DNA from 2 places in the Micromonospora sp. WMMC273 genome. Region 1 is predicted to be linked to the other one. Evidence: riboswitches for the same ligand, from Rfam matches in the RefSeq annotation. Region 1 holds a riboswitch; the other holds the start of a gene.
What was found. A riboswitch is a leader RNA that binds a small molecule or an ion and turns the genes downstream of it on or off. The one in region 1 is predicted to bind cyclic di-AMP.

Region 1 (4,441 bases):
CGGACCGGCGCCGTCGCTCCGCTGGCCACCGTGACGATCCCGGTCGTCGTACACGTCATCCAGGAGAACAGCACCCGGGCCGGCGGCAACATCACCGACTCGATGATCAACCAGCAGATCACCGTGCTGAACCAGGCGTACGCGGGCTCGACCGGCGGTGCCGCCACCGCGTTCGGGTTCCAGCTCACGAAGATCAACCGGGTGACCAACCCGTCGTGGTACCCGATCGTGCAGGGCTCCTCCGCCGAGCGCTCGATGAAGACCTCGCTGCGTGAGGGCGGCAAGAACACGCTGAACATCTACCTCGGCGAGCTGAGCGACAGCCTGCTGGGCTGGGCGACGTTCCCGAAACGGACGCTGGACAAGATGGACGGCGTGGTCGTGCTCAACGAGTCGCTGCCCGGCGGCACCGCGACCAACTACAACCAGGGTGACACCGGCACCCACGAGGTCGGCCACTGGCTGAACCTCTACCACACCTTCCAGGGCGGCTGCTCCGGCTCGGGCGACAGCGTCTCCGACACCCCGGCCGAGGCGTCCCCGGCGTACCAGTGCCCGACCGGCCGCGACACCTGCTCGACCGCCGGCAAGGACCCGATCACCAACTTCATGGACTACACGTACGACTCCTGCATGTACCAGTTCACCGCCGGTCAGGCGAGCCGCATGCTCACCGCGTGGAACGCCTACCGCGCAGCCTGACCGTCGTACCACGTACCGGTGCCGGCCCTGTCCTCGGACGGGGCCGGCACCGGTCGTTTCGGGGTCGGGGTCAGGCGGCCGGGCGGCGGGTGTCGAAGCCGTGCCGCCCGCGCCGACCCTCGGCGGCCACCCGCTCCCGCCGGGCCGGTTCGGCTCCGCGCGGGTCGAGCCAGACCCGCACCTGCGGCGGGGCGGCGCCGGGCTGGGCCACCGGGTCGCGCCGGGTCAGCATCGCCACCTCGACGGTGAACTCGAACAGCCGCCAGTCGCCCTGCGGCGACGCGCGGGCGATCCGGGCCAGCCGCGTCACGGTGGCCGGGTCGGTCACCGGCCGCGCGCGCCCCGCGATGTACGCCTCGTCGTCGCTCTCCTCCGGCGGGAACGAGTGCAGCGCGTAGCGGCCGTCGCGTTCGAGGTCGCGCCGCTTCGGCGAGTCGATGACGAAACACCAGAGACCGTCGGCGGTGATCACCGGGGAGACCGGGTGGACGCGGGGGCCACCGTCGGCGCGGACCGTGGCGAGGTAGCCGAAGCCCGGCCCGTACTGCTGCATCAGGAGGCGGATCTCGTCGGCGAGGCGGGGCTCGTCGGCGGCGAATTCGGACCAGGAAGCCATGTGGACACTCTATCGAACACGTGTACGAAGATGTAGTGCGACACGCAGGTCACCCGTACCGGTCGCTATGGTGTTCCGATGCTGCTCTCCGACCGCGACCTGATCTCCGAGATCAAGGCCGGCACGCTCGCGCTGGAGCCCTTCGAGCCCACGCTGGTGCAGCCGTCGAGCATCGACGTACGCCTGGACCGGCTGTTCCGGGTCTTCAACAACCACCTCTACACGCACATCGACCCGTCGGTCCAGCAGGACGACCTGACCTCGATGGTGGAGGTGCCCGAGGGCCAGCCGTTCGTGCTGCACCCGGGCGAGTTCGTGCTCGCCTCCACGCTCGAGGTGATCTCGCTGGGCGACCAGCTCGCGGGCCGGCTGGAGGGCAAGTCGAGCCTGGGGCGGCTGGGGCTGCTGACCCACTCGACAGCCGGTTTCATCGACCCCGGCTTCTCCGGTCACGTCACGCTGGAGCTGTCGAACGTGGCGAACCTGCCGATCACGCTCTGGCCGGGCATGAAGATCGGCCAGCTCTGCATCTTCCGGCTCTCCTCGCCGGCCGAGCACCCGTACGGCTCGGCCGTCTACGGCTCGCGTTACCAGGGGCAGCGCGGTCCGACGCCGAGCCGGTCCTGGCAGAGCTGGCGCACCTGGCCGACGCGCTGACGGCACGGCCGGGGCCCCGCCGTCACCGGCGGAGCCCCGGGCCACGACCTCAGCCGGGACGGCCGTAGCTGTTGATGTCGCCGTCGTCGACCCGCTTCATGGTGATGGGCTTGCCGGACTGGGAGGCGTGCACCACCCAGCCGTCGCCCACGTACATCGCCACGTGGTGCAGGTCGCTGTAGTAGAAGACGAGGTCACCGGCGCGCAGCTCGGCGCGGCTGATCCGCTTCGTCACGCCGTGCTGCTGGCGCGCGCTGTGCGGCAGCGAGACCCCGCCCTTGGCCCAGGCCGCCAAGGTGAGGCCCGAGCAGTCGAAGTGGTCGGGCCCGGCCGCGCCCCAGACATAGATCTTGCCGATCTGGGCGCAGGCGAACTTGACCGCCGCCCCGGCCGGGCCGCCGGGGTAGCCGGCCGGGCACGGCGCCGGGCGCAGCGGGCCGCCGCCGCCCTTGCCGTACACCTTGAGCCGCAGCTTCTCCAGCTTGGCGATCTCGGCGTCGATCTGCTTCTTCTTCGCCGCGAGCTGGGCCTCGGTACGGGCCAGCCCGGCGATCATCTCGTCCAGCGGCTTCTTCTTCGCCGCCAGTTCGTCGCGCAGCGCGGCGACGGAGCGCACCTGCTCGTGCTGGCGGTGCGCGAAGCGGTCCAGCAGTTCCAGGCCGGTGACCAGGTCACCGGGTGAGCGGCTGCCCAGCAGCGCGTTCACTGTGGAGAGGTTGTCGCCCTTGTAGGCGTCGGCGGCGAGTCCGCCGACCTGACCGAGCGCGGCGTCCACCCGGGCCTGGAGGGGTGCGATCTGCCGGCCGAGCGCGTCGGCCTGCTTGCGCCGCGCGGCGAGCTGCTCGCGTACGGCGTTGACCTGTTCGATGACCGGTTCGAGCTTGTTCCAGTCGCGGTCGATCTGGGCCTCGATCTCGGCGACCGAGGGTTCGGCGTGTGCCGCAGTGGCGCCGCCGGTCAGAACGACTGCGGTGCCGACCAGCGCGGCGAGGGCGGTGGTGAAGCGGGACCAGCGGGAACGCGGCGCGACGCTGGACCGGTCGGTGGACCGGTTCGACGACGGCCGCGGGGCATGGAGTGCCACCGGGCGTCCGTACTCCTTCTTCCGTACCGCCTACCGGGTTAGCTGACGGATTCGGGCGGGAAGGGAGCCGCCCTACCGCATCGCTGCGGATTCACCCCAGGTACCTGGTTCCCCGGCTCGCCCGGAGGCGACTCGGCGGTGTCGGACCGTCACCGACCGGGTTGGACGGTGAGACGTGCGGCCGACGATTCACCAGAGTAAGGACCACCGTTATCGATCCGCAACTTCCAGCGACGTGACACTCCGTACGCGATGAAGGGCCGCACCCGGAGCGGAGGTGAAATTTTCTTTCAAGGCTGATTACTCGCTGGAAAGGTATTGACCCCCGCGGGTGTGCGGAGTGAGGGTGGAGACGCAGTGACACCCATCCCTGTCCAGGAGGTTCGATGCACCTCTCCGCCCCGCCGTCGGGCAGACGGATACTGCTCGCCGCCGCAGTGGCGACAGCCACCGCGCTGGCGACGACCGGCCCGGTGACCGCCGCGCCGGACACGTCCGCGCCCGCGAGCGACAGGCAACAACAATACGCCGCCGCGGCGGCCGAGTACGGCGTGCCGCAGAACGTGCTGCTCGGTGTCTCCTATCTGGAGTCCCGCTGGGACACCCACCCCGGGCAGCCGAGCACGAGCGGCGGCTACGGCCCGATGCACCTGACCGACGCCGCGCACATCCTCGCCATGCCGGGCAGCGCCCACGTCGACGAGGACGAGGACCCGCGCGGCGACGACTCCCGGCCGCTGAAGCTCGACCCGGCCACCGCCGCCGCGCCGGAGCGGGAGACCCCGCTGCCGCCCGCCTCGCTCCAGACGCTCGACGCCGCCGCCGCGCTCACCGGGCTCGACGCGGGCACGCTGCGCACCGACCCGGCCGCGAACATCCGCGGTGGCGCGGCGCTGCTGGCGTCGTACCAGAAGGCTCTGGGTGGGCCGGTCGGCGCCGGCACCGACCCGGCGGCCTGGTACGGCGCGGTGGCCCGGTACTCCGGCGCGGACACCTCGGACGCCGCGGCGGCCTTCGCCGACGAGGTCTACGACCAGCTCGGCCAGGGCGCCAGCCGCACCACCGACGACGGCCAGCGGGTCACGCTCGCCGCCACCGCCGCGCAGCCGGACCGCTCCCGGCTGGCCCGCCTCGGCCTGCGCAACGCCGAGCGGCCGGACGGGCTGGAGTGCCCGGTACGGCTGGCCTGCGAGTGGATCCCCGCGCCGTACGAGCAGCTCAGCGACGACCCGGGCGACTACGGCAACCACGACCTGGGCGACCGGCCGAAGCAGCAGAAGATCGAGTACATCGTCATCCACGACACCGAGGGCTACTTCGGCCCGAGCGTCGACCTGGTGAAGCGGGCCGACTACCTGGGCTGGCACTACACGCTGCGCTCG
Region 2 (4,441 bases), 1.7 Mb from region 1:
GACCAGACCACGCTGGACCGGGAGATCGCCGCCGAGCAGCGCCACCTCGACCGGGTGTACGCCCGGCTGGCCGAACTGCGCCGGTCGGCGGCCGACGCCGAGCGGGAGGGCTACCGGCTGGCCCGGGTCGGGAACTTCGGCGCGCTTGTCGAGCGGGACGCGATGGTCTTCCACGCCGCCCAGCGCCGACACGTGCTGGACGCCGAGCACGAGGGGCTCGTGTTCGGGCGGCTGGACCTGCGTACCGGGCAGGTGCTGCACGTCGGCCGCCTCGGGGTGCGGGGCGTGGACGCGGAGACGCTGGTGGTGGACTGGCGGGCGCCCGCTGCCGCCGCGTTCTACCAGGCGACACCGGCCGAGCCGCGCGGCGTGGTGCGCCGGCGCACGATCCAGTCCGCCTCCGAGAAGGTCACCCGGATCGAGGACGACCTGCTGGACCCGGAGGCCGCGCCGCCGGACATGGCGGTGGTCGGCGACGGGGCGCTGCTGGCCACGCTGTCCCGGGCCACCGGCCGGGGCATGCGGGACATCGTCGCCACCATCCAGCGCGAGCAGGACGAGGCGATCCGCTCCCCCGGCAACGGCGTCACGATCGTCTCCGGCGGCCCGGGCACCGGCAAGACGGCGGTGGCGCTGCACCGGGCGGCATACCTGCTCTACTCCGACCGGGCCCGGTACGCCGGCGGCGGCATCCTGGTGGTCGGCCCGTCCGGTGTGTTCGTCGAGTACATCGCCTCGGTGCTGCCCTCGCTCGGCGAGGAGACCGCCACGCTGCACTCGCTCGGCTCGCTGTTCCCCGGCCTGTCCGCGTCCCGCACCGACCCGCCGGACGTGGCGGCGGTGAAGGGATCGCTGCGGATGCGCCGGGTGCTGGAACGCGCGGTCCGCGACGCGGTGCCGGACTCCCCGGCCGAGCTGCGCCTGCTGTACCGGGGCGAGTTGCTGCGCCTGGAACGTCCCGCGCTGGACGCGATCCGGGAGCGGACGCTGGGCCGTGGGGCGCGCCGCAACGAGGTACGCCGGGCGGCGTTCGACGCGGTGCTCGCCGCGCTCTACGCGCAGGCCCGCACGCTGCGGGTGGGACGCCTGCCGGAGCAGCCCGCATTCGAGGACGAGATCATCGGGCGGCCCGAGTTCCGCGAGTTCCTCAAGGCGTGGTGGCCCCGGCTGCACCCGCGGCACGTGCTGGACTGGCTGGCCCGCCCGGACCGGCTGCGCCGCTACGCCGGGGGGATCCTCTCCTCGGCGGAGATCCGGCTGCTCGGCGACGCGTACCGGACGCTTGCGACCGAGGGGCTGACGGTGGCCGACATCGCGCTGCTGGACGAGCTGGACGCGTTGCTCGGCAAGCCGGTGCAGCGGGCCCGGCCCAAGCGCGACCCGTACCAGCTCGCCGGTGGCGTGCGCGAGCTGAGCACGTACGCCGACCGGCAGCGCGCCGCCCGCGCGGCGGCGCGGGAGCGTCCGGCCGACTACCGCGACTACGCGCACGTGGTGGTGGACGAGTCGCAGGACGTCTCGCCGATGCAGTGGCGGATGATCGGCCGGCGCGGCCGGCTGGCGTCCTGGACGGTGGTCGGTGACCCGGCGCAGACCGCCTGGACCGGCGACCCGCAGGAGCTGGACCGGGCCCGTGACCAGGCGCTGGGCCGGCGTAAGCGGCACCGCTACGAGCTGACCACCAACTACCGCAACTCGGCGGAGATCTTCGCGGTGGCGGCGGCGGAGATCCGCCGCCTCTACCCGGACCTGCCGCTGCCCGACGCGGTGCGGTCCACGGGCGTGCCGCCGGTCGAGCGCACAGTGCCCGCCGCCGACCTGCCGGCGGCCACCGTCGAGGCGGCCGAGGCGCTGCTCGCGCAGGTGGAGGGCACCGTCGGCGTGATCACGCCGGTGCCGCGCCGGGACGAGGTGGCCGGCTGGCTGGGCGCGCTCGGCGCGGGCCGGCTCCAGGTCGTCACCAGCCTCCAGGCCAAGGGCATGGAGTACGACGGCGTGGTGCTGGTGGCGCCGGGCGAGATCCGGGCCGACCCCGGCTCGGGCGTCCGCACGCTCTACGTGGCGCTGTCCCGGGCGACGCAGCGCCTCACCACGCTCGACCCGGTGGGGTGACCGGCCCCGCCGCCACCCACAGTTCACTTGCATACATAGCGATGTGAACATACATTGGGCCGGGCCGGTACGCGGCAGGGAGGGTGTTGGCGTGGGCGCAGGTCATGACCACAGCGGCGCGGTGGCCAATGCGGCACACCGCCACGCAGGCCGCCTCTGGGCCGCGTTCGCGCTGCTCGCCGCCCTGATGGTGGTCGAGGCGGTGGCCGCCTTCACCACCGGCTCGCTGGCGCTGCTCTCCGACGCCGGGCACATGTTCACCGACGTCCTCGGCATCGGCATGGCCCTCGCGGCGATCACCGCCACCCGCCGGGCCGGCACCGACCCGCAGCGCACGTTCGGGCTCTACCGGCTGGAGGTGCTCGCCGCCCTCGCCAACGCCGTCCTGCTCGGTGCCGTCGCCATCTACGTCCTGGTCGAGGCGGTACGCCGGTTCGGCGAGCCGCCGGAGGTGCTGGCCGGACCGATGCTCGTGGTGGCGGTACTCGGCCTGCTCGCCAACATCGTCGCGTTCGCGCTGCTGCGCGCCGGGTCGAAGGAGAGCATCAACCTGCGCGGGGCGTACCTGGAGGTGCTCGGCGACCTGCTCGGCTCGCTCGGCGTGATCGCCGCCGCGCTGGTCATCGCGGTCACCGACTGGTGGTGGGCCGACCCACTCGTCGCCGTCGGCATCGGCGTGTTCATCCTGCCGCGCACCTGGCGGCTCGGCCGGGCCGCGCTGCGCATCCTGGTGCAGGCCGCGCCGGAGCACCTCCAGGTCACCGCCGTGCACGACCGGCTGGCCGCCGTACCGGGCGTGGCCGAGGTGCACGACCTGCACGTCTGGACCCTCACCTCGGGCATGGAGGTGGCCTCGGCGCACCTGACCACCGACCCGGGCGCGGACCCGGCCGGGGTGCTGGCCGCCGCGCGGGCCGCCCTGCACGAGGACTTCTCCATCGATCACGCCACGTTGCAGGTCGAACCCGGAGCGTCGGCCGGAGTGTGCGGCAAGACCGAGTGGTGATTAGGACACACTTAAATCACTGGGACTAATGTAGTCTTATGCCGGTTTTGCCCCGCCTAGTGGCGTTGCTCGACGGAGCCGCGCCCGGGCAGCGCCGGTAGTCTCGGTCGCGGCCGCACCCGCGGACGCCACCCGGCCCCGGTGGGGCGGCCGTCGCCTAATCGTCCGCAGGGACGAGCCGGGGAACCACGTACGTGGGGTGCATCCGCGTCAGCGGTAGGGATCTTCCGTCCCGAACCCGTCAGCTAACCCGGTCGGCGTTGACGGAAGGACGTGTGAATGCCCCCAGTGGCACCTGTACGACGGACGGCCGCCCGGTTGGCGGCCCTGCTCGTCGCGACGCTGACCCTCGGCGTCGCGACCGTTCCGGTCTCCCCCGCCTCCGCGGCGCCGGCGACCGGCCTGCTCGCTGCCGCGCCCGGCGGCAACGACGAGGGCGGCACGCCGGAACTGCGCGCCCAGCTCGACGCGGCCAGCAAGGGCTGGCTGGAGGCGAAGGCCGCGCTGAACCGGTCGGTGACCCGCCAGAAACAGCTCAACGACCAGCTCAAGACGGTCGGCGCCGAGCTTGCCGTCCGCGACGCCAAGGTCGGCGAGATCGCCGTCGTGGCGTACCGCAACGGCCGCCTGGGCACCGCCGGGGCGCTGCTCGGCAGCAGCAGCCCGGAGGGCTTCATGGACCGGGCCGCCGCCCTGGAACAGGTCGCCGCGCACGAGGACCGCACGCTGCGCGACCTGATCGCCACCCGCGACGAGGCCACCCGCACCCGCGCCCAGCTCGACGGGGAGATCCTCGAGCAGCGCAAGCAGGTGACGGTGATGGCCAAGCGCAAGGAACAGGCCGAGCGCGCCCTGGAGGTGGCGAACGACCGCGCGTCGCGCAGCAGCAGCGGCGGCGGCGGCAGCGTCCAGGGCACCTCCAGCAAGAACGCGAAGCCGGCGCCGCGCAACTCGGACGGCTCCTGGCCGTCGGAGTCGTGCAGCGTCAACGACCCGACGCCGGCGAACGGCTGCATCACGCCGCGCACGCTGCACGCGCTGCAACAGGCGAAGGCGGCCGGCTTCACCAGGTACGTCTCGTGCCACCGGCCGAGCGGCTCGGGTGAGCATCCGAAGGGGCGGGCCTGCGACTTCGCCGCGCAGAAGAGCGGCTTCGGCGGCGTGGCCACCGGCGGTGACCGGACGTACGGCAACAACCTGGCCGCGTACTTCGTGCGCAACGCCGACCCGCTCGCCGTGCTCTACGTGATCTGGTTCAAGCAGATCTGGCTGCCCAGCAGCGGGTGGAAGTCGTACAGCGGCGGCAACGGCGACCCGTCCAGC

Region 2: another riboswitch for cyclic di-AMP. It lies ahead of O7611_RS20835 (coiled-coil domain-containing protein); the one in region 1 lies ahead of O7611_RS28995 (C40 family peptidase).

What each region holds. Positions count from the first base shown of each region.
Region 1 covers NZ_JAPZBE010000001.1:6,232,249-6,236,689, reverse strand. The annotation lists gene O7611_RS29010 (zinc metalloprotease) at 1-702, shown strand, start outside; gene O7611_RS29005 (pyridoxamine 5'-phosphate oxidase family protein) at 773-1,318, opposite strand; gene dcd (dCTP deaminase) at 1,397-1,975, shown strand; gene O7611_RS28995 (C40 family peptidase) at 2,025-3,059, opposite strand; cyclic di-AMP (ydaO/yuaA leader) riboswitch at 3,073-3,207, opposite strand; gene O7611_RS28990 (N-acetylmuramoyl-L-alanine amidase) at 3,446-4,441, shown strand, end outside.
Region 2 covers NZ_JAPZBE010000001.1:4,527,382-4,531,822, forward strand. The annotation lists gene O7611_RS20825 (HelD family protein) at 1-2,112, shown strand, start outside; gene O7611_RS20830 (cation diffusion facilitator family transporter) at 2,204-3,118, shown strand; cyclic di-AMP (ydaO/yuaA leader) riboswitch at 3,263-3,393, shown strand; gene O7611_RS20835 (coiled-coil domain-containing protein) at 3,398-4,441, shown strand, end outside.